4 regions of the Cobetia sp. BMC6 genome follow, and region 4 is predicted to be linked to each of the others. Evidence: predicted binding sites of a transcription regulator. Region 4 holds the regulator's gene; each other region holds the start of a gene.
The links. Region 4 encodes PhoB, which activates phosphate uptake and scavenging genes when phosphate is short. Its sites were predicted from a motif close to TGTCATANNNNTGTCANA; they were not measured.
Positions count from the first base shown of each region.

Region 1: a site for PhoB is predicted at 2,164-2,181, ahead of MKZ40_RS16240 (NAD(P)H-quinone oxidoreductase). Genes of this name have one in related genera too.
Region 2: a site for PhoB is predicted at 3,545-3,562, ahead of MKZ40_RS07530 (UTRA domain-containing protein). Genes of this name have one in related genera too.
Region 3: a site for PhoB is predicted at 3,624-3,641, ahead of MKZ40_RS15865 (putative 2-aminoethylphosphonate ABC transporter substrate-binding protein). Genes of this name have one in related genera too.

Region 1 covers NZ_JAKUMF010000014.1:4,231-9,935, reverse strand. Annotated here, with positions in the region: gene MKZ40_RS16250 (TIGR00730 family Rossman fold protein) at 1-178, shown strand, start outside; gene MKZ40_RS16245 (lysophospholipid acyltransferase family protein) at 302-2,083, opposite strand; gene MKZ40_RS16240 (NAD(P)H-quinone oxidoreductase) at 2,296-3,264, shown strand; gene MKZ40_RS16235 (hypothetical protein) at 3,472-3,978, opposite strand; gene MKZ40_RS16230 (sel1 repeat family protein) at 4,239-4,724, opposite strand; gene MKZ40_RS16225 (NADP(H)-dependent aldo-keto reductase) at 5,042-5,705, shown strand, end outside.
Region 2 covers NZ_JAKUMF010000003.1:20,831-26,535, forward strand. Annotated here, with positions in the region: gene MKZ40_RS07510 (ABC transporter permease) at 1-247, opposite strand, end outside; gene MKZ40_RS07515 (ABC transporter permease subunit) at 231-1,079, opposite strand; gene MKZ40_RS07520 (alkaline phosphatase family protein) at 1,079-1,912, opposite strand; gene MKZ40_RS07525 (extracellular solute-binding protein) at 2,005-3,093, opposite strand; gene MKZ40_RS07530 (UTRA domain-containing protein) at 3,753-4,523, shown strand; gene MKZ40_RS07535 (NYN domain-containing protein) at 4,675-5,232, opposite strand; gene MKZ40_RS07540 (hypothetical protein) at 5,438-5,626, opposite strand.
Region 3 covers NZ_JAKUMF010000012.1:75,935-81,639, reverse strand. Annotated here, with positions in the region: gene MKZ40_RS15885 (sodium:solute symporter family protein) at 1-544, opposite strand, end outside; partial or broken gene MKZ40_RS17220 (PAAR domain-containing protein) at 1,138-1,587, shown strand; gene MKZ40_RS15875 (antibiotic biosynthesis monooxygenase) at 1,884-2,516, shown strand; gene MKZ40_RS15870 (UTRA domain-containing protein) at 2,852-3,565, shown strand; gene MKZ40_RS15865 (putative 2-aminoethylphosphonate ABC transporter substrate-binding protein) at 3,711-4,757, shown strand; gene MKZ40_RS15860 (putative 2-aminoethylphosphonate ABC transporter ATP-binding protein) at 4,820-5,705, shown strand, end outside.
Region 4 covers NZ_JAKUMF010000004.1:282,654-288,358, forward strand. Annotated here, with positions in the region: gene phoR (phosphate regulon sensor histidine kinase PhoR) at 8-1,330, opposite strand; gene phoB (phosphate regulon transcriptional regulator PhoB) at 1,338-2,027, opposite strand; gene ubiA (4-hydroxybenzoate octaprenyltransferase) at 2,251-3,141, opposite strand; gene MKZ40_RS10780 (chorismate lyase) at 3,209-3,817, opposite strand; gene MKZ40_RS10785 (FAD-dependent oxidoreductase) at 4,106-5,305, shown strand; gene MKZ40_RS10790 (HU family DNA-binding protein) at 5,556-5,705, shown strand, end outside.

The DNA of each region.
Region 1 (5,705 bases), on a different contig from region 4:
TCTGCGCTTTCACGCCAAGCCGATCGCTGTCCTCGACAGTGACGGCTTCTTCGCGCCCCTGCTCGAGTTTCTGGACCGCACCGTCGAGGCAGGCTTCCTCGATGCGGACACTCGCGCACGCCTGATCAGCGAGCGCGAGATCGCGCCCCTGCTGGAGCGTCTGGCGCCCGAGACGTGAGGCATGAGACGTAAGGCCTGACAGGCTGTCGTGTCACTCCCCATCAAGCGCGTACGCCGCCGCCATGGGGAGTGACGATGCGAGCGGCCGCCTCAGTTCAGCGCGCTCTTTCAGCAGTGCGCCTCAGCTCAGCACCGCCTCGCCAACAACCTCAACGGTATCGTCCGAGGCGGCCTGTTGCTGAACGGGGCTGCCGATATAACGCGCCCGCTTGCTGGCGGTGACCTGCTCGACATCGACCATCACCAGGCCGTCGATGCAGTAACCGAAATCGGCGTCGACACTGAAATCGAGAAAACGGGTGCCACCGGGTTCGGTGACCTCGGCGTACTGCTTGTAGAGCGTCGGTACCGTCACGCCCATCGCATCCAGCTGGGCACGCAGGCGGCGGAAATCGCCATCGGCATCCTGGCCATCGAACAGGCGCTCCGCCTCATGGGCGGCGCTGCCCGGCACGCTCCGGGCGACAGGCGCCCGCGCGCGCGCCAAGCCTTCATCGTCGCCATAATAATGACGGTAGTAGCTGACGGTCAGCGCCCTGGCGGGCTCCGGGTAGCTGTTGGAAAGCGTGACCGGGCCGAACAGCCAGCGAATCTCGGGATGACAGCGCAGATAGGCGCCCAGCCCCTGCCACAGGTAATCGAGGCTGCGCCGCCCCCAGTAACGCGGCTGCACGAAACTGCGCCCCAGCTCCAGACCGTCCTGCATGCGCTCGAACATCTCCGGTGTAAAGCGGAACAGGGTCGGGCTGTAGAGCCCCTTCTCGCCATGTACCGCCATGATCTTTCGCACCTCTCCGATGCGATAGGCACCGGCGATCTCGAGGTCGGCGTCATCCCACAGCACCAGATGCCTGTAGTGGGCGTCATAGCGATCGATATCGCGCCGCTCGCCGGTGCCCTCGCCGACACGCCGGAAACTGATCTCGCGCAGACGACCGATCTCGCGCATCACGCTGGAGCCCGGGAAGGCATCGAACAGGTAGATCTTCTTGCCGTCACGAGTCTCGCCCAGCAATTCACAGGGCGTCAGCTCTTCCCGCAGCGCCTGGCGTTCCTCCGGATGGCCGATGGCCTTCTCTGTCACGAACAGGCCACGCTTGCCGCGCCCGATGCGATACAGATGCTTGCGTAGCAGACGCGTCTTGGCGTTGGTATTGAGGGCATCACTGTCGAGGCGCTCCAGCGGAATCAGCTCGCCGATGCGCAGCTTGAGCTGCCGCTCGCGCTGGCGAAACATCTCGTGGGCCAGCAGGGGCGTGCCGAAGCTGCGATTGATCGACGACAGCGCATAGAAGAGCGTCGAGTTGCGACCGCTGACGTGGATAGGCAGCACCGGCGCATTGGTCTTGCGCGCGAAATGCAGGAAACCCGACAGCCACTTGCCGTCGCGCGGCCCGGTCGGGCCTGCACGCGAGACCTCGCCGGCCGGAAAGATGATCACGGCCTCTTCATTCATCAGCGCATCGCAGATCTGACCACTGCTCTTGCGATAGCCACGTCGACTGAGGTTGTCCAGTGGCAGCAGCAAGGGTGCCAGCGGCTCGACCTTCATCAGGATGTCGTTGGCGACGATCTTGACGTCGCGGCGCACTTCGCCGACCAGCTTGAGCAACGCGAGTCCATCCAATGACCCCAGCGGATGATTGGCGACGATGACGACACGCCCGTAGGCCGGAATGTTCTCGCGCTCCCGCGAGGACACCGAGTAGCCGAAGGAAAAGTGATCGAGCACGCGGTCAATGAAATCAAAGCCGCGCTGGTCCGAGTTCTCGCCGAGGAAGGCATTGATCTCCCCCTCATGCACCAGGCGTCGCAGCATGGCCAGAGCTGGCCGTCGGATCAGCGGGTGACGTTTGGCAAAGGCAGGATACTTGGCAGCGATGACGCGGGCAGTATCGATCATGCTCTCTCCTTGGCCGCACGGAGTGCGGAGCGCGATGTCTGGATCATGGGGCTTGATATCACGTCAGGTTCGCGCCACTTCATGACAGATGCGTCACAGTCCCCGTACAGTGAGATGACAGTCGCCCACGTGGACCGCGGCCGATGCGCCTCGGCACAGAGATCATCCGCGTACGAACAGGCAGCGCGACTGCCACGCCAAGGAGAGAGCGAATGTTTGCGATAGCCGTCGAGAATGAATCACTGGTCTGGCAGGAAACCGAGGCCCCGCACGGGATTGCCTCGGATGAGGTGCGTATAGAAGTAGCCTGGGCCGGCGTCAATCGCGCCGATCTGATGCAGCGTGCCGGCCAATATCCGCCCCCCGAAGGCGCCAGTCAGATTCTGGGACTGGAAGTCAGCGGCACCATTCGTGAGGTTGGCCGCCACGTCGAGCGCTTCAAGGTCGGTGATCCGGTCTGTGCGCTGCTGTCCGGTGGCGGCTATGCCGAGGAGGTGGTCGTCAATGCCCTGCAGGTGTTGCCAGTGCCGGAGGGCTATAGCCTGAGAGACGCCGCCGCCCTGCCGGAGATGTTCGCCACCGCCTGGCTGAACCTGTTCATCGAGGGCAATCTCAAGCACAAGGAGCGCGTACTGCTGCACGCAGGTGCCAGCGGTATCGGTACTACCGCCATCCAGCTTTGCGGGCTGTTCGGGCATCCGTGCTTCGTGACCGTCGGCAGCCAGGAGAAGCTGGAGACCTGCCTGCGCCTCGGCGCGGATGCCGGCTGGAACCGCCACGATGGCAGCTTCGTCGAGGCCGTGAACGACTGGGGCGGTGCCGACATGATTCTCGACCCGGTAGGCGGCGGTTATCTGGCCGACAATCAGCAGGTGCTGAAGCAGGACGGCCGCATGGTGTTGATCGGCCTGATGGGCGGGCGCATGGATGAGCTGGATCTGGGCCGCATGCTGATGAAGCGTCAGCGCCTGATCGGCTCGACCCTGCGTTCGCGCTCTCCCGATGGCAAGGGCATGGTGCTGGATGCGCTCTACGTGCATGTGTGGCCACGCCTGGCGCGGGGTGAGCTGCGCCCGCATATCGACAAGAGCTGGCCGATCCAGGAAGCCGATGCCGCGCATGCCTATGTGCAGGACAACGCCAGCACCGGCAAGGTGCTGCTGGCGGTGACAGGCGCCTGAGCCTCATCATGGCGCTGATGACATCCGCAGCATGAAAAAACGGCAGTATAAAAAAGCGGCAACCCGTTGGGCTGCCGCTTTTTTGGCTTTATTGGCACGATCTCGTGCTTGCAGCTCCGCCTGACAACTTCTGACCTGACAACACCCGGCTTGACTGCAGTGTCGCTAATGCCGCCAAGCGTAGACCCCGAGGCGCCTCGCGCAGGCTTATTCGCTGCGCCCGATCGACTGGGCCTTCTGCCAGGTAAGTTGCAACAGGCGGGCGTCGTCTCCGGCGCGATGGCGCTGGATGCCACCCTCGGCGATCACCGCTTCCTTGAGCTCCGCCCAGCAATTCAGCTGCTCCTCATCGAGCAGCCGTCTGAGCGCCTCGAGACGGAAGCGCGGCAGCATGCCGGCATGATAGAACAACAGCGAGAGCCAGGTATTGTCGTAGCCCCAGCTGTCGCTGTAGGCGATTCCGGCCTCACCCAGCTCATCATTGACCCACTGCGCCACCTCGCGCACTGGCCGCCCTTCGCGTGCCAGCCGTGCCCGTGAGATGCCGTGCAACAGCTCCGCCTTGGGGTCCCAATGCACCCACTCATCAAGAGGCTGTATCAGGAAGGCGCAACTGCTGCCGTCGGCACGCGCCAGCCCGATCTCGATCGGATAGCTACCACGGCCAAAGCCGGAGGCTTCAATATCGAGCAGAATAGGCAGCGTCACACGAATCTCCCAAGGTATCTCAGGCAGACAGGGCCCGGGCGAGAAGAGGTTGAATGTCCTCAGGTTACGGGAATTGCCCCCTGCTTGGCGAGTCCTGAACACGACGCTGTCAACGCAGACATCAGGTCGATCTGCTCCATCACGCAGGCATCACGTTCAAGAGACGCGCCCGGGAAGGCCAGAGACGACAACGCCCTCACGAAGAGGGCGTTGTCAGTGGCAGCGAGGGCAGTACAGCAGCTGGTGCATCCGATCAGTACATCAGCTCAGTGCAGGTCTGCCTCACCACCCGTGCGGGCGTGGGCTTCCCACTGCTCGGCCTTGTGCGGGCAGACCGCCAGGCCAAGGGAACCTTCACGATAGGCTCGCGCCAGGCGCTGGGCCGCGAGAGCATGGCGGCACTCGGCCGCACGCGCGTACCAGGTCACGGCCTTGGCCGGATCGCTCTGATACTGGGCACAGCCATACTCATAGATACGCGCCGCCTGATACTGGGCATGCACGTCACCGGCCTGCGCGGCCTTGATGACGAAACGCGCGCCCTTGGCCTTTTCCTGAGCGGAGTTGCCGCGCTGGAACAGCATGTGCCCGTACAATGACAACGCACCGGTGTGACCGGCGTTGGCGCAGTGATTGAACAGACGCATGGTCAGACGATGCTTCTGCTGAGAGCCGGACAGCCAGGAGGCGTGGAACAGACGCTCCGCCAGGCGGTATTTCAGTCCAGTCATCAGGGTTGGGGCCTGCGGCATGACGAGTAACCTTGATACAGAATAAGAGGGGTGACGCCGTGTCCTGGCCCGATCCTGAGCCCGCGACGCTATTCTCCTTGCCAACACTGTCAGTTTGCCCTTGCGGGCGGCCTAGAAAGACTGCTCCCCTGACAGCGGGGCGCCAAGCATACTCGCGCAATCGGGGGGACTCAAGCCCGCCTTGTGGGTTTTTGTTACGCTGCTAATATGTGCGCCATCCTTGGGATAAAGTACGCGCGCGAACCACGCGCCACGCGCGTGCTGGAAGCACTCGTCCTGCCCGCTACATTGACACCTACCCGATAAGGGGATCCTGCATGCAACGTAGAGCTCTTGGCCGTACTGGCATCGACGTCAGTCTGCTATGCCTTGGCACCATGACCTTCGGCGAGCAGAACAGCGAAGCCGATGCCCACCAGCAGCTGGACCGCGCGCTCGACGCTGGCATCGACTTCATCGATACCGCCGAGATGTACCCGGTGCCCCCGAATGGCGAGACCCAGGGCCGTACCGAGGAATACATCGGCAGCTGGCTGGCGGCACGCGGCAATCGTGATCAGGTCAAGATCGCCACCAAGGTCACCGGCCCGGGCATGGATTACCTGCGCGGTGGTTCACGCCTGACGCGTGAGCAGATCATCGCCGCCTGTGACGACAACCTGCGTCGTCTGGGCACCGATTACATCGATCTCTATCAGCTGCATTGGCCGGACCGCAAGACCAACTTCTTCGGCAAGCTGGGCTACCAGCCGACCGAAGATGAAGACATGACGCCGCTGGAGGAAAGCCTGTCAGCCCTCGGCGAGCTGGTCACCGCCGGCAAGATCCGCGCCGTGGGCCTGTCCAACGAGACGCCGTGGGGCGTGATGCAGTGCCTGAACCTGGCCGAGCGTCTGAATCTGCCGCGCGTGGCCAGCGTCCAGAACCCGTACAACCTGGTCAACCGCAGCTTCGAAGTGGGCCTGGCCGAGTTTGCGCACC
Region 2 (5,705 bases), on a different contig from region 4:
ACGCCGCCAGAAAACGCGGTGTGGTCCAGAGTTCCAGAAACCATTTCACGGTCAGGGCGTCGGGAGTCAGGCTGGCGCCCCAGCGTGTCGCCAGGGCGTAGAACAGCGTCGCGATCAGCGGCAGTGCCAGCAGCGCGAAGATACTGGTGACGATGAAGGTGTAGAGATTCACGCGGCGCAGGCGTGCCATCAGGCTGGGCAGCAAGGGCTTGCCGTGGCGATAGGGCAGTTCAGCGGGAAGTGACATGGTAGCTCCTGCGCATGAGCCATTGCTGAATCAGCGTGACGATGATGAGAATGACGACCAGCACCAGTGCCAGTGCGCTGGCCAGTTCCGGCTGCAGGAACAGGTCGCCGGAGACCAGGTTGGCGATGCGGATGGTCATCAGGTTGTAGCTGGTGTTCACCAGCGCATAGACGGTGGCGTAGGCGCCCATGGCATTGGCGAACAGCACGGTGAGCGTGCCCGCCAGTGACGGCCACAGCACCGGCAGGCCGATGTGCTGCCAGTAGGCGAGGCGATTGGCGCCCAGCAGGCTGGCGGCTTCACGCCACTCCGTCTTCAGGGTGCTGAAGGCGGGATACAGCAACAGGATGCCCAGCGGAATCTGGAACCAGATGTAGATGACGATCAGGCCGGTGCGCGAGTAGAGATTGAAGTCCTCGAGCAGGCCGAAGCGCTCCAGCATCAGGGTCAGCATGCCGTTGGCGCCCATCAGGATGATGAAAGCGAAGGCCAGCGGGACACCGGCGAAGTTGCTGGTCATGTTGGTGAAGGCGATCATCATGCGCGTCAGACGCGGGCCGCAGCGTTGCATGCTGTGACAGGTCACGGCGGCGATCGCCAGCCCCAGCACGCTGGACATGAAGGAGATCTCGAGGCTGCGCCAGATGGCCTGCCGGAAGAAGGCCGAAGAGGCGATCTCGTGAAAGTTGGCCAGCCCCCAGCCAGTAGGGGTCTTGAAGGCGCTGATCATCACCCACACCAGCGGCGCGATCTGGAAGGCGCCGAAGATCAGTGCAAACGGCAACAGCCACATGACGGGGCTGGTCAGGCGGCGCTTGAAGGCGGCAGACATCACTTGAGGCCTCGCGTGGCAGCATGGCTCGCCAGCAGCGACGGATTGCTCGCCTTGCTGTGCTCGAGTCCCAGCAGTGTGGCCAGGGTGCCGCAGAGCTCGCGTTGCTTGAGATCCGTCGCGGTGGCGTTGGCGAAGGCGGTGCCGAAGGTCCACAGCGGCACGCGACGCTCCTCTTCCAGCAGGCCGGAATGTGAGCGGTCGGCATTCATGCCGTGATCGGCGGTGACCATCACCTGATAGCCGGCTTCCAGCCATGCCGGCAGGTAGTCGGCCAGGGCGACGTCGGCATGCCGCGCGGCGTTGCGGTACTGCGGCGTGTCGCCGCCATGACGATGGCCGGCATCGTCGATGTTCATGCTATGCACCAGCAGGAGATCCGGGTCGTGACGCAGGCGCAGCATTTCGGCGTCACTGAACAGATGGTCATCCGGATAATGATCCTGCCAGTAGAAGATGCCCGCCTGGATGGCGGATTCCGGGTTGTCGAGCCAGCGATGGCGGGCCGGCACGAAGGGGGCCGCGACATAGAGTTCGCTGACCCAGTGATAGGCGGCAGCAGCCGTGCGCTTGCCCTGCTGGCTGGCAAGGTCGAACAGGCTGATGCCGCGTGAGCGGCGCACGATACCGTTGTTGACGATACCTGAGTCGACAGGCAGGTCGCCGGTCAGCAGGCATTCATAGAGCGGGCGCGACATGGCCGGCAGCTCGCAGTCCAGTGATTGATACTGGCCACGGCCGGCCTCTACCAGGGCACTCAGATAGCCCATGGCATGATGACCCACGGCATGGTTGAGGCCGTCGAGCACGACAAGAATGACACGCTGAGACATGGTGACTCCGTGAAGCTCAAGACGGCACCGCAAAGGCGATGCCGTCTGTCAGGATGGTGCGCGCTCTGCTCGCGTGAAGCAGAGGCCGGGGATCACTGCTGGTGGATCAGTACCTGGGACTGCCACTGACGCGGCAGCTGTTTGGCACTGGCTTCCCAGCCCGCGAAGTCCTGAACCGGACGAGCATTGGCGTACTGCTCGTTGGGCAGCAGCTTGGCGGCGATATCCTCAGGCAGGGTGAGGTGCTCGGCGCGGATCGGACGGGCATAGCCCTTGGCCAGATTCAGCTGACCGGCATCGGAGAGGATGTACTCACGGGCCAGCTTGGCGGCATTCGGGTGCGCGGCATGCTTGTTGATGATGGTGGCGTAGCCGGAGGTGACGGAGGCATCAGACGGAATGACGACCTCGAAGGTGTCGCGGTTGATCTGATCGCGATAGTTCAGGGCATTGAAGTCCCACAGCAGGGCGACTTCGACTTCGCCTTTCTCCAGGTTGGCGATGCTCGGCTCTGCCAGTGACAGACGGCCCTGGCGCGCCAGTTCCGCGAAGACTTCCAGGCCCGGTGTCAGGTCGGATTCCTTGCCGCCATTGGCGAAGGCAGCGGCCAGAATGGCGTTGTTGGCCTGGGAGGCCTTGCCCACGGCGCCGACGGACACCTTGTAGTCACCCTCGGCGAGATCTGAGAAGGAGGTCGGGCGCTCATCTTCGCTGACCAGCGTCTTGTTGATCATGAAGGAAATGGTGCCGGTGTAGCCCAGTACCCAGTGGCCATCCTTGTCTTTGGCCCACTCCGGGATCTGATCCCAGGTCGTGGTCTTGTAGGCTTGGGTCACGCCTTGCTGCACCGCGATCGGACCGAAGGCGAAGCCCACGTCACCGATATCGGCGGTGGCGTTCTCACCCTCGGCCTTGAACTTGGCAACTTCCTCGGCGGAGCTCATGTCGGTATCGCTATGCGCGATGGAATACTTCGACTCGAGGTCTGCCCAGGTGTCCTTCCAGTTGGCCCAGCTGTCCGGCATGCCGACGCTATCGACACGGCCTTCGGACTGAGCGGCCTCGAGAAGGTCAGCCGGCATGTCGGCGGCACTGACGGAGGCACTGCCCAACAGGGCGGCCATGCAGGTGGAAACCAGCAGGCCGGTGGAGCGGGATGAGGTAGTGGCAATCGACTTCAAGGAGATTTCCCCAGTAGGTGATGAACAATCGCTGCGCTGAAGGTAAGGCGTGACGGGTATCAGACACTCCATCGACACGCTGAGAGCACGTCCGGGTGCTCAGGTCATTGCTCAGGCCAGTTCTTGGATCATTGATCAGACCAGTGCTCTGCCAAGTGCTCAGGCAAATGCAAGTGCCGAGATAGCCGAAACTGTGTGGTCTAGTTCAGTCCGAAAGACACGATCGACTCTAGCGCTCGCCTGTGACAGTTGCGTGTCGTCAACATGTCGTTGTCATGGCATGGGTGAGGGCTCTGCCTCTGCATCCTTCATACCTTCTCCGTGCCTTCTTCATGCCTTGCCGCGGGCCCCGGTCCTCGCTATCTTCCACAGCCATAAGTCTGCAAAGCAGGGCGTGCAAGACATGAGTCAGCGCGTGATGACTGAGCTGGCGTGGCAGCCAAATCTGCGCTGTCACCGAGTTGTCACGCCAATGCCACTATTCTCCTCATGCGTGTCTCGACAAGCGTGTCTTGAAAAGACGCACTGAGCTTTGCGAGTCATCTGAACTAGACCACAGAAATCGCCTCTCTCTGACCCTTTCCATCCTGGACGCCCTGGATGTCATGCAAGTGACTCGCCAGAAATTGCTGTCTTTCATTATCTTTCAGGAACTTCGCATGCCTTCATCTTCGCTTGAGCCCCAGAGTGACGCTGCTTCATCAGCAACTCCTGACGCGGATGTCCCCGTGGCAGGGCTCAAGGGCAAGCTGCTGAACCATCTTGAGGCAGCGCCGCTACGCGCCTCACAGCGCCTGCCCTCCGAACGCGAGATGATCGAACGCTTTGCCACGACGCGGGTCACCCTGCGCGACACCCTGCTGCAGCTGGAGGCGGAGGGGCGTATCTATCGTGAGAATCGGCGGGGCTGGTTCGTCTCGCCGCCACGACTGCGCTATGACTTGCTGGCGTGCCTGCCATTTCGCGACATGGTCGAGTCACAGCAGCGGGTGGCCAGCACCGAGGTACTGGCGGCAGGAGAGGTCGCTGCCAACGCGGTGATCGCGCGGCGACTGGGGATTGCGGAGGGCTCAGTGGTCTATCGCATCACTCGCGTGCGGCGTATCGACGGGCGGCGCGTGCTGCATGTCTGCCATCACCTGCGACGTGACTGCTTCCCTGACATCCTCGATTTCGATCTCGGAGCCCACTCCCTGACCGACCTCTATCGACGCGAATACGCCATTCGTGTCAGCCGCGTCAGCTTCGAGCTGGCCTCCACGGTGTTCGACGTTGAGGCCGCCGCCGCACTGAACGCCGCGCAAGGCAGCCCCGCGCAGCGCATCACTCGCATCAACTTCGATCAAAATGGCCGCGCGGTGGACTGCGATGATGAACACTGGCGCCACGACGCCATTGAATTGACGTTGAGTGCCGCACCACAGAGCTAGTCGGCAAGTTCGCGGTAAAGCCTGAATGTCTGGCAGGCCGCTAGTGGCCCAGACGAAAACACCCGCACATCCTCTTGATTAGTGGAGGGCGTGCGGGTGTTTCTTGTGCGATGGGCAGGATTCGGACGCGGTTGAGACGCGATCGATCGTATCAGCGCATCAGCAGGCTTTCATCGATTTCGCGGAAGTGATGGGCGCTTTTCATCAGGGCAAGGGCGGTGAGGGCTTCGACGCCATAGACGCGGGTGGTGATGGCGTGGCGGGTGGCGACATGATCCAGCAGCAGGGCGAAGTCGCCATCGCCGGAGGCGAGGATGATTTCATCGACCTCGGGGGCGGCTTCCATCACGTCGATGGTGATGCCGACATCCCAGTCGCCCTTGGCCGAGCCGTCGCCGCGCTGGATGAAGGGCTTGAGTTTGACCGTGAAGCCTATCTCGCGCAGGCGCTGCTGGAATTGCTGCTGCTTGGGGTCGCCACGGTCGATCGCGTAGGCGTAGGCATGCTGGATCGAGCCGAGGCGCTCGAGCTCTGCCCACAGGCGACGATAATCGAACTGCCGGCCGAAGGTATCGCGGGTGGTGTAGTAGATGTTCTGCACATCAATGAAGACGGCCAGGTGTGTGCGTGCCCCATCCGCGTCGCGAGTGCCATGCACGCTGTGCTGGCGGGAGTCGAGGGAGCTGTCGCGCGAAGTAGAGGCTGGCATGGGCGTCGCCGTGGCGGGAGGGGCAAGGGCAGGCAAGAGGTGATTTTCCTCTCCCCAGAAAGATGCCGGCCGCTACCTGATGATGCAGGGCAGCGGCTGGAGGTCTAGCGATGAACAACGCTCTCACCAGTCAGTGACTCGATGGCAGGCGCCAGTTGAGAGAGGCGAGCAGCGCGTTCGGGCACCAAGGCTTGATGGGCAAGCTTCAGCTCTTGGCAGCAGGGTTTGACGGCTTGGTCGGCTTGACGCCAATGACCTGGCCGCTGACACCGGATTCAATCACATCCACCTTGCCACCACGGTCCAAGAAGGCCTGCATCTGAGCTTCAAGCGAGGCTGAGGTTTCGACAGCAGCCGGTGCTTTTTTCTTTGCAGTAGTACGAGTATTCGCCATGCGGGACTCCGTTCCAAGACGTGAGGGGTGAAGGTGCAGGATAACACAGTGGCAACTTTGCTGCTTGATGGCGTCAATT
Region 3 (5,705 bases), on a different contig from region 4:
GGAAGCCGGACCACAGGGTGTAGAACAGCACCCCCACACCCGCCATGATCACGCCTGCCTGGAAGGACAGCGGTGAGAGCACGGAGACGAGCGCCCCGGCGGCGGTGAAGTTGACCATCAGGCTGATCACGCTACCCAGCAGGTTGGAGAGCGCCAGAATCAGCTGACTGGAGGAACCGTGGCGCGCATGGATCAGCTCGCCCAGTGTATGCGCATTGGGCGCCAGCTTGCGGAAGCGGCGACCGAAGGGGTAGATGAACAGAATCATCAGTGCACCCCACAGGCCATAGTGGATCGGCCCTGAGACACCATAGGTATAGCCGGAGGTGGCGGCGGCATAGAAGGAGGCCGCCCAGATCCAGGTAGCCGTCATGCTTGCCGCGCCCATGCCGAAGCCAACGCGATGGTTGGAGACCATGAAGGCATCGGCATCTTCATTTTTCTTGCGGATCCCCAGCGTCATCAGGTAGGTGCCGCCATAGAAGGCAAGCAGCAGCAGTACGACAGTCAGGGTAGAGAATTGATATAGCGATTCGTTGTTCAAGAACTGGCCCTCGGTAGGGAAACAGGGCGCTACGCAACGCAGTCGCCTAAGGGCAAACGGTTGTCGATAGCGACGAGTAAGGAGGGGAAGGTTCTTAGCCGTGGACGTAGTTCTGCGTCATTTGCTCAAGCAAATGGCATCCAGCGCAGCACGTGGGCCGCGTCATCAATAATCGGCAATCTCGGTCAATGAAGACGGAGTTGGTGGCACTTCCCGGTCAGGCGGGAACTTGGGGGAGGGCGGCGTGGCATGCATCTGCCTTCATCGGAATAATGATATCGCATACGCGTCCTTGTTATCGGTCAAGCCTTGCAAGGGCGCTGATGCGAGTTGTTGGTCAGCCCCAAGCTTGGCAAAACGGTGTTTTTATTTTTTCTCGTTATCAAATTCGTTGGCAACGATAAATTATACGCATGTCAATGTCCACACCCTGGCGGAGAAAGCTTGCCTCTCATTCACCTCAACGATGATTGGACGAGCGGGTGCGACGATGTTCAGTTGCGTGACACGTGCCAGAGCAGCATGAAAGACATGACGTATTATATAAATAATATTACTCGGCATGAGTTGTGTTTATTTGCTGAGTGTTCTGAATGGTGCCAGAAAGTGAAATAAATCGTTGTCATTACGTCATGCGTATTTCTTGTCCAATGCTTGAGGAAAAGACTCCCTCAATGGCCCAAGCAACGGCTGACTCGGCGTGGAAGAGGACGTTGACACATGGGAGAGCGAGTCTTCAAAGCGGCCCAGCTGTAGGGTCTCGGATGCTCAGTTCCGGCGATGGCGTTATAGTGCCAGGTGATAGCACCACACATGGCGGCAAGGTGGTGTATGCCCAGTCCAACTATCTGTTGGAGGGCAAGCCGGTGGCAGTGGTGGGGGTCATGGTAAGGTGTCCCAAGGATGGCCACAGCATCTGCAGCATCATCTAGGGGCATCCCACCATCAGCTTGAATGGCAAGCCGGTAGCGTTTCACGGCTGTCACACGTCATGTGGGGCGGCGCTGATCTCTGCCGCGAGTGGCAAGCAGGGCCTGGGATGAGGACGTGAGCTGGTCGATGAGTTGTCTGTATTCGTTGATCCTGTAGCCCTGCCTGCGGGATCTTTCGTTCTGAATCTGCGTGAGGCCGCAGTCTCTTGTTTCAAGCGGCGCATTGCAGAGGAAGGGGCTGTATTCACGTTCAAGGTTTCATTGAAAGTCTTTCTCTGCGCCGCGGGTTTTTCAGCCAGGCAGCGAGAGATAGTGTCAGTCACTTCCCGAGACAGACCTGCTGCCACGTGACGTAACAGCTCTTGCCGTTGGGCCTATGACAACCACTGACTATAAGGGGCATCTCCATGCTCACCTTGATCGTGAAATTTGACGTCAAGCCCGAACAACTCGCTACCTTCAAGCAGGCCTTGGCTGACAACAAGCTGGGCTCAGCGGCTGAACCGGAGATGCTGGAAATGCGTTTCTTCGCGGCCAAGGATTCTCCCACCACCATCTTCGCCTACGAGCGCTGGGCAAGCGCCGAAGCTCATCAGGCACATGTGAATCAGCCATACGCGCAAGCCCTGCTGAAACTGGCTGACACGGCGTTGGCATCGTCATTCGAGGTGATGCCCTTGAACGATACTGACCCGCCGCCATTGCATGAGGCGAACCCCAGGCACGTGCAGCCGGAAGATGAGGTATTCAGTATCTTCTTCATCTTCAAGATCAAGGAAGAATATCGCGCTCGATTGCTGCAGCAATTCACCACGCATGTGGCGAAGACGCGCAGTGAGGAGCCGGGCAATCTCGTGTTTGATCTGTATACCATCGACGGGCAGGACGACACGCTGGTGATATACGAGCATTGGCGCACGGAGTCAGACCTGTGGGACATTCACTTCCAGCAGCCCTATGCCATCGAGACAGGCAAGCTCTTGGAGCAGGCCATGGTCGGGGACATGCAGCAGTACCTGAATATCGTCAGCGAGTTCTGAGTTCTCCCGCCGGTCATTCGTTTCCTGTTTACCCATGCGATGCGCAGTCTTTAGAGGCTGCGCATTGTGCGTTCACCCCCTCCTTGAACATCAGCGTGTCATCCCACCGCCATCCACGCCTGTGAGCTCAACCAGGCGGCTGTCATGAAACCCTGCAGCGCCAGCGGCACGTAAGCTGGCAGGCCAGTGCGAGTCACGCGAATGTGATAGTTTCTGGAGCGTCCAGCCGTTTGGCGGCGCAGAGTCCCGGGCATTTTCTTCGCCGGCGGGGCAAGCGGCGCCGTGTTATTACCCGGTAGTGGCAACCCCTTCATCTTTGGTCAGGACCCCTCGTCATGAGTGATGCGTATTACCTCCACCTTACCGATCGCCTGCGCGAACAGCTGAAGGACCCTGATGCCTTTGAAGATGGGCGATTGCCCTCGGAACGCGTGCTGGCCGAGCGCTTCGATACCACGCGCGTGACGTTGCGTCAGGCGTTGGGGCAGCTGGAGGGAGAAGGGCGCATTCATCGCAGCAATCGGCGTGGGTGGTTCGTGTCGCCGCCGCGGCTGGATTACGACCCCACGCGTGACTCCGGCTTCAATGACTATGTGACGGCGCAGGGGCGGCGGCCACGGACGGAAGTGCTGCTGACCGATGTTCAGGCCTACCCACCGGCTGCGCAAGCGCTGGGCCTGGCGGCCCAGACACCGCTCTATCATATTCGCCGCCGGCGTTTCGTGGATGAGCGCGCCGTGCTCAGCGAGTCGATGTGGGTGGTGCCGGAGCGTGCCCCGGGACTGCTCGAGGAGGGCCAGTTCGGGGTGTCACTGTGGGCGGAGCTGCGCGGGCGCTATGGCCTGACGCTGGCCCACCGTGAGCTGCGCTTCTACTCCGAGTCGCTGGGGGAGCAGGCCGCCCGGGAGCTGGGGGTCGCCATGGGTAGTCCCGGTCTGACCGTACGTCGCGCTACCTTCGATGAGCAGCATCGTCCCATCGGCTATGACGAAGAGCGCTGGCTGCACAATGCGCTGTGCATCACCGTCACGCTCAAGAACAAGCCCTGAGCCCGCGCTGCAGGGACACTATATGAGATAACACTGTTTCACCGGGCCTTCAACTGACTGTCACGGGGGTGTCATTCGGCCCGCTCATACTCTTGGTATATACCAGATGGTGAGAGCCATTCATTCCAAGCGTTGGAGAGTCCCGATGTCCTTCTTGACCCGTTCCTTCCTCACCCGTTCCTTGCTGGCCAGTGCCGTTGGTCTGGTCGTTTCCCTCAATGCCCAGGCGGCCACCGAGCTCACCGTCTATACTGCGGTGGAGTCCGATGATCTGCAGAAATATGCCGAGCGCTTCCAGCAGGCGCACCCGGATATCGACATCAAATGGGTGCGCGACTCCACGGGCGTGATCACCGCACGATTGCTTGCCGAGAAGGACAACCCGCAGGCGGATGTGGTGTGGGGCCTGGCCGCGACCAGCCTGCTGGTGCTCGAGAAGGAAGGCATGCTGTCGCGTTATGCCCCCAAGGGAGTCGAGGCGCTGGATAGCAAGTTCGTCGACCCCGCCTACCGTGATGGCCAGGACCCGTCCTGGGTCGGGATGGACGCCTGGGTCGCCTCGCTCTGCTACAACACCGTCGAAGGTGAGCGACTGGGAGTGCCCAAGCCGACGTCCTGGGAAGACCTCACGCGTCCCGAGTTCAAGGGCCACGTGATCATGCCCAATCCGAGTTCTTCCGGTACCGGCTATCTGGATGTCGCCAGCTGGTTGCAGCTGTGGGGTGACGAGGGCGGCTGGGAGTACATGGACCGCCTGCACGACAACATTGCCCGCTATACCCACTCAGGCTCCGCGCCCTGCAATCTGGCCGGTTCCGGCGAGGCCGTGGTCGGTGTGTCCTTCGCCTTCCGAGGCGCGCGCCTCAAGGCACAGGGCGCACCGGTGGACCTGGTCTTCCCCGAGGAAGGGCTGGGCTGGGACATGGAAGCCGCGGCGATCATGAAGGGCACCGACAAGCGTGAGGCGGCGCAGGCACTGATGGATTGGGCAGTGTCCAAGCCGGCCAATGAACTCTACAACGAAGGCTATGCGGTCGTGGCCTATCCGGGGGTGGCCAAGCCGATCGAGCATTATCCGGCCAATATCACCGAGATGATGATCGAGGCTGACTTTGCCAAGGCGGCCAACCAGCGGGATGAAGTGCTCGCCGAATGGCAGCGCCGTTACGACGGCAAGTCCGACAGTCAGTAAGTCACGCCCAGCCACCTTCGTCATTGCCCCGGCGCCTTGCGCCGGGGTCGGGAGTTTCTCGCATGTCTCTTGTGACCGCACCCCCGCGTCATCACGCCTCGCGTCAAGCGCCGCCAGCGACTGCCGGCGCCTCGCCGCGCGCGGTATCCGCCCCTGCAGCCCGGGCGCCTGCGCGTGACGCAGCGCCTCAGGCACTCACCACGCGTTCTGCGTCGTCAGACAGCATCCACCTCAAGATCAGCGGCCTCACCAAGCGCTATGGCCAGTTCACGGCCCTGAGCGAGATCGATCTCGCGATCCGCGAAGGCGAGTTCGTGTGCTTCCTCGGCCCCTCCGGCTGTGGCAAGACCACCTTGCTGCGCGCCATCGCCGGGCTTGCGCCGCAGAGCGAAGGCACCATCCACCAGCGCGGCCAGGACATCTCACGGCTGCCGCCGCAGGCGCGCGACTTCGGCATCGTCTTCCAGTCCTATGCGCTGTTCCCCAATCTCACCGTGTTCGACAATGTGGCCTATGGGCTGCGCAATCGGCGCGATGCGCGTGACGCGATGCGCCGCCGCGTGACGGAGCTGCTCACCCTGGTGGACCTGGCCGGCAGTGAAGGCAAGTATCCGGCGGCACTGTCCGGGGGCCAGCAGCAACGCGTGGCATTGGCGCGGGCGCTGGCGACCGAGCCGGGGCTGCTGTTGCTCGATGAGCCGCTGTCGGCACTGGATGCGCGCGTACGCCTGCATCTGCGCAGTCAGATCAAGGCACTGCAGGCACGGCTGGGCGTCACCACCATCATGGTGACCCACGACCAGGAAGAGGCCCTGGCCATGGCGGACCGCATCGTGGTGATGAACCATGGCGTGATCGAGCAGATCGGCACTCCCGCCGAGATCTACCGTCAGCCGGCGAGCGCCTTCGTGGCCGAATTCATCGGCAGCATGAACTTCCTGCAATGCT
Region 4 (5,705 bases):
CAGCACATCACCGGGCTAGCGCACTGCTGGTCCGGGGAGCGCTCGTCTGACAGGCGCGCTCGTCGGGGAAGTGACAGCGGAAGCGCGCACCCTCGCCGGGGTGGCTGTCGATCTCCAGATGGCCCTGATGGCGAATCAGCACATGCTTGACGATGGCAAGCCCCAGACCGGTGCCTCCCGTGGCGGTGCTGCGGCCCTTGTCGATGCGGTAGAAGCGCTCGGTCAGACGCGGCAGGTGGACCGGGTCGATGCCATCCCCGTCATCTTCCACCTCGACCAGCAGGCCCTGGTCATCCGCCTTCCAGCGCAGGGTGATATGGCAGTCTTCGGGAGTGTAGCGCACCGCATTGAAGACCAGATTCGAGATCGCGCTGCGCAGTTCCTGCTCCTCACCGCGTAGTGACAGGCTGGCATCGGCCTCGATGGAGAAGGTGTGGCGTCCCTGGGACAGGCCTTCGGCGTCGTCGCGGATATGGCCGAGCAGGGCACTCATGTCGATGCAGCGGCCGTTGTCGGACAGCTCGTCGGTTTCCAGGCGTGACAGGGTCAGCAGGTCCTCGACCAGGTGCTGCATGCGGTCGGTCTGGCTCTTCATCTGGCCCAGCCCACGCTGCCAGCGCGGTGGCAGGTCATCGGCGTAATCGGAGTAGGTCTCGAGATAGCCGGCCAGTACCGTCAGCGGCGTGCGCAGTTCATGGGAGACATTGGCCACGAAGTCGCGGCGCATCTCTTCCAGGCGATAGAGGCGGGTGACGTCACGCAGCATGACCAGACGTTCGTTGTCACCGAACAGGGTGATGGAAATCTGCAGCGTCAGGTTGTCAGACAGCGGCGACTGCAGCGTCAGCGGCTCGCGGTAGGCCAGCCGATTGAAGTAGTCGATGAAGGCGGGGTCACGCAGATAGTTGGTGATGTGCTGGCCGCGGTCGTGGCTGGCCTTGAGACCGACCAGCTGCTCGGCAGCGCTGTTCCACCATTCCATGTCACCGTGGTTGTCCAGCATCACCAGGCCGTCGCGCATGGCCTCGGAGGATTCCTGGATACGGTTGAGGATGCTGCGCAGTCGCTCCTGAGTCTGACGCTGGCCCTTCTGATAGCGGTAGAGACGATCGAGCAGGTCTCCCCACACGCCATCGCCGGGCGGTGGCTCTTCATGGGGATTGGTGATCAGCCAGGTATAGAGGCTCTTCAAGTGCTTGAGATGGACGAACAGATACAGCGCCAGACCCAGCGCCAGGCCCCAGCCCAGATGGCCCAGCAGGCCACCGATCAGGCCGAAGCCACCGGCAAGGTAGCCGAGGCGCCATAGCTCGTTGGTCCAATAGCGCATGAATCCCTCAGGCCTGAGCGCTGAAGCGGTAACCGGTGCCACGGACGGTCTGGATCAGATGCTGATGGCCTGTGCCCAGCGCCTTGCGCAGGCGGCGGATGTGCACGTCCACGGTGCGCTCCTCGACATAGACGTTACCCCCCCATACCTGGTCGAGTAGCTGGCTGCGGGTGTAGGCACGCTCCTGATGCGTCATGAAGAACTGCAGCAGGCGATATTCGGTCGGGCCGACATCCAGTGAGTTGCCGTGGGCGGTGACGCGGTGGCTGGCCGGGTCGAGCATCAAGCCTTCGACTTCCACTGCCTCCTCGACCCCCTTGGGGGTGGTGCGACGCAGCACGGCCTTGAGACGGGCGACCAGCTCGCGTGGCGAGAAGGGCTTGGTGATGTAGTCGTCGGCACCGGCTTCCAGGCCTTGAATCTTGTTGTCTTCCTCGCCCTTGGCGGTCAACAGGATGATCGGCAGTTCCGAGGTGGTCTCGTCTCGCTTGAGACGCCGCGCGAGCTCCAGGCCACTGGTGCCCGGCATCATCCAGTCCAGCAACAGCAGATCGGGCTTTTCATCGACGACGATGGCGTGGGCGTCCTGGGCATTGTCTGCCTCCAGCACGCGGTAATCCGCCATTTCGAGGGCGACGGCGATCATCTCGCGAATCGAGGATTCATCGTCGACAATCAGTACGGTCTTGGAGCTCATCGCTAGATCCCATGCAGCAGTCGGCGCACGCGCCAGAATGACAAGTCGATGACGATTACAACCCGCTTATATGACAACCAGATGACAACTGCCAGCATGGCAGCTTGCACGCAAGCCTGCCAGCCGCCTTGGAGGCGCGGCAGGCAGGCATGAATCGTGGGCTGGGGAGCAACCGGGGGCAGGGATAGCTTTAAATTAAATAATGCGAATATTTATGCAGGAGTCAGCTCATCGGCCAGGTCGCCAGGGCGATACCGGCGAAGATCAGCAGCCCCGTCCAATGATTGTTGAGGAACGCCTGGAAGCAGGGCGCACGCTCACGCTCACGGATCAGACGTTGCTGCCAGACGAAGGTGACGGCGGCGGCAGCCAGCCCCAGCCAGTAGAAGATGCCCAGCGCCAGCTGCAGGCCGATGCCGATCAACACCACCAGCATGCCCAGCTGCAACAGGCCGATCATCAGCTTGTCGGCACGCCCGAACAGCACGGCGGTGGACTTGATGCCCACCTTGAGGTCGTCGTTGCGATCGACCATCGCATAGGCGGTGTCGTAGGCCACCGTCCACATCAGGTTGGCCGCGAACAGCCACCAGCCGTAGGTCGGCACCTCCTCCAGCGTCGCGGCGAAGGCCATCGGAATCGCCCAGCCGAAGGCGGCGCCCAGCACTACCTGGGGCAGATGATGGAAGCGCTTCATGAATGGGTAGCTGGCTGCCAACAGCACGGCGACGATCGACAGCAGCACCGTGGTCAGGTTGGTGAAGCACACCAGCACGAAGGCGGCCGCGACCAGCCCCCCGAACAGTGTCAGCGCCTCGCGCTCCGAGATGCGGCCCGAGGTCAGCGGTCGGTCACGCGTGCGCTCGACATGCTTGTCCCAATGCCGATCGGCGTAGTCGTTGATCACGCAGCCGGCGGCGCGCATCAGGTAGACCCCGGCGATGAAGATCAGCAGGGTCGTGCGCTCGGGGATGCCATCTGCCGCCAGCCACAGTGCCCATAGGGTCGGCCACATCAGCAGCCAGGTGCCGATGGGGCGGTCCAGCCGTGTCAGGGCGAGGTAGTCGGCCAGTCTGGAAGGACGCGAAGCGGCGGAAGTGGATGACGCGGTCATCGGGGCTCCTGGGCGGGTGGTAGTGGGCAAGGGAAGAGAGGGAAACGAGGCCAGTCGGCCGCACGGCTCAGGTCAGTTGCAGCGCGTGCTGGAAGGCTGGCGTGAAGCCCTCCTGCACCAGCACCTTGAAGCGACCATGCGAGAACATCGAGCGGCGCATCCACAGGCTGGTGGTGCGGGCCAGCGGCCTGGAGCTCGAAAGCACCAGCGGGGCGCGGCTGATATCGATGGCGCTGCGTATCAGGTCGGGCTGGCGAAACAGCCAATGGCCCAGCGAGCGCTCGCCCAGCGTCGAGAGGCGATGACCGTGGGCCAGGTCCAGCGCCGCCAGCGAGCGTGCGATCACCCATGGCGTATCGCCATGACAGAGCGCCACTTCGCGTCGCCAGACATGCCGGCGTGGGCCGATGCCCAGCAGGCGTGCTTCATCAAGCCGCGCGGGGCCGGTGTCCTGAAGCAGCAGGCGCACGCGCAGGCCCTGGATGGGCTGACCTGCGCGTTCATCCTGCTGCTGCATGGCGCTGGCAAGGCGCTGTGTCAGCGAGTCCGTCGAGGAGAGCCACGCCCACCAGCCGGCCGGCATGACACCCTGCAGCGCGGCAGCCGGCTGCCAATGACGGCGCACCGCCGCCGAAGCCGTGGGTACGGCGCGCGTGGGCGAAGGCCAGCGAGGCACAGGTTGGTACGGGTTCTCGGCTGACGAATGAGGTGCCTCACAGGTGGAGGTCTGTGGCGTGAGCGCTGCGCGATGAGGCTCGCCTGCTGGGCATCGGACCACGGTGAATTCCCTGTCAGGATGACGAAATGGCGAGTCTAGCATGGCCGAGCGGCAAGGCCTCCCGCTCAGGCATGCCTGCACTGCAGGCGGGCTGGTATGCTGGGCGCATTCATCGGCGTTCATGACGGACGCTGCTGGCGCTCTTTCATCAGCGCTTCCCTCGGATCGATCTCAGGAGATGGTGCCATGCGCGACCCTCGCACCCTTGTCATCATTGGTACCGGCATGGCGGGCATTGGTCTGGCGCGCGCGCTGCGTGCGCGTGACAAGGATAGCCGGCTGATCCTCATCAGCCAGGACAGTGGCCACGATTATGCCAAGCCGATGCTGTCCACCGCCTTCGCCAAGAAGATGTCGGCCACCGACCTGTCGCGTCAGGCGCCGGTGGCGCTGGCAGACGAGCTGAATGCCGAGCTGCGTACCCATCAACGCGTCACTGCCATCGACGGTGATGCCCGCCAGCTATGGCTGGGCGAGGAGTGTCTGGCCTATGACGAGCTGGTGCTGGCACTCGGCGCGGCGCCGCGTCGTCCCTTCCCCGTCGCCGCGGAAGTGGCCTCACGCGTGCAGAGCATCAATGACCTCGATGACTATGCGGCCTTCTGCGCGACGCTGGCGAGGGCCCGCGAGCGCGGAGAAGACGGGCATGTGGTGATTGTCGGTGCCGGACTGGTCGGCTGTGAATACGCCAATGATCTGACGGCGGCCGGCCACCGCGTCACCTTGGTCGCGCCGGAGGAAACTCCGCTGGATGGATTGCTGCCGCAAGCACTGGGGCAGCGTCTGGGTGCGGCGCTGGATGGGCTCGGTGTGACGCGTCGCCAGGGCGAGATGGTCGAGACCATCGCCGCCAGCTCAGGCGAGGAGGCCGAGCGCCAGGCTGCGCCAGTCGAGGTGCGCCTGCAGAGCGGTCGTCGCCTGACGGGCTCCGTGGTTCTGCTGGCGACCGGCTTGGCGCCGCGCATTCGTCTGGCGCAGGCCGCGGGTCTGAGTGCCGGCGGCGATGGCATCCGTGTCGACCGCCACCTGGCCACCTCCCAGCCGTATATCTGGGCGCTGGGCGATTGCGTCAGTGTCGAGGGCGTCAATGCCATGTATGTCCAGCCGCTGCAGATGGCTGCGCGCACCTTGGCGGCCAACCTGTGTGGCGAGCCGAGCGTGCTCGACTGGAAGGCGTGGCCGGTGCTGGTCAAGACACCGGTCTTGCCGGTGGTGGCCTATCCGCCGCGTTCGGCCGTGGCGCGCTGGGAAATCAATGGTGACGGCGATGATCTCGAAGCGCGTGCACTGGATATGAACGAACGCTTGATTGGATATGCGTTGACAGGCGCCGCCGTTCGCAGGAAAGTCGAGCTAGCGCGGCAGGCGCCGCCGTTGCTAGGCTAGGCGATGCCATGATCGATGGTCGTAAATCCCTTGCTGCCAGCGCGGTCAGGCACGATAGTGAATGCTCCGTCAGACATGCTGCTCGGCGGGCGTGGTCTGACAGATTGCTGCCATCGACAGGTTTGATACGGCAAAGCTTGCCGAGAGCGGATTGCGTCGCCGCCATACGCCACCGCTAGCAAGTGCAAGAACAACAATGGAAACGGCGGCTTGGCCGCCCGTGCAGAATGCCAAACCAGGAGGGCTTTTCATGCGCAAGCCAGAACTCGCTGCGGCCATCGCCGAGCGTGCGGATCTATCCAAGGACAAGGCCAGTCAGGTACTGAACGTGATTCTCGACGAGATCACTCATACCGTGGCCAAAGGCAATGACGTCTCACTGATCGGTTTCGGTTCATTC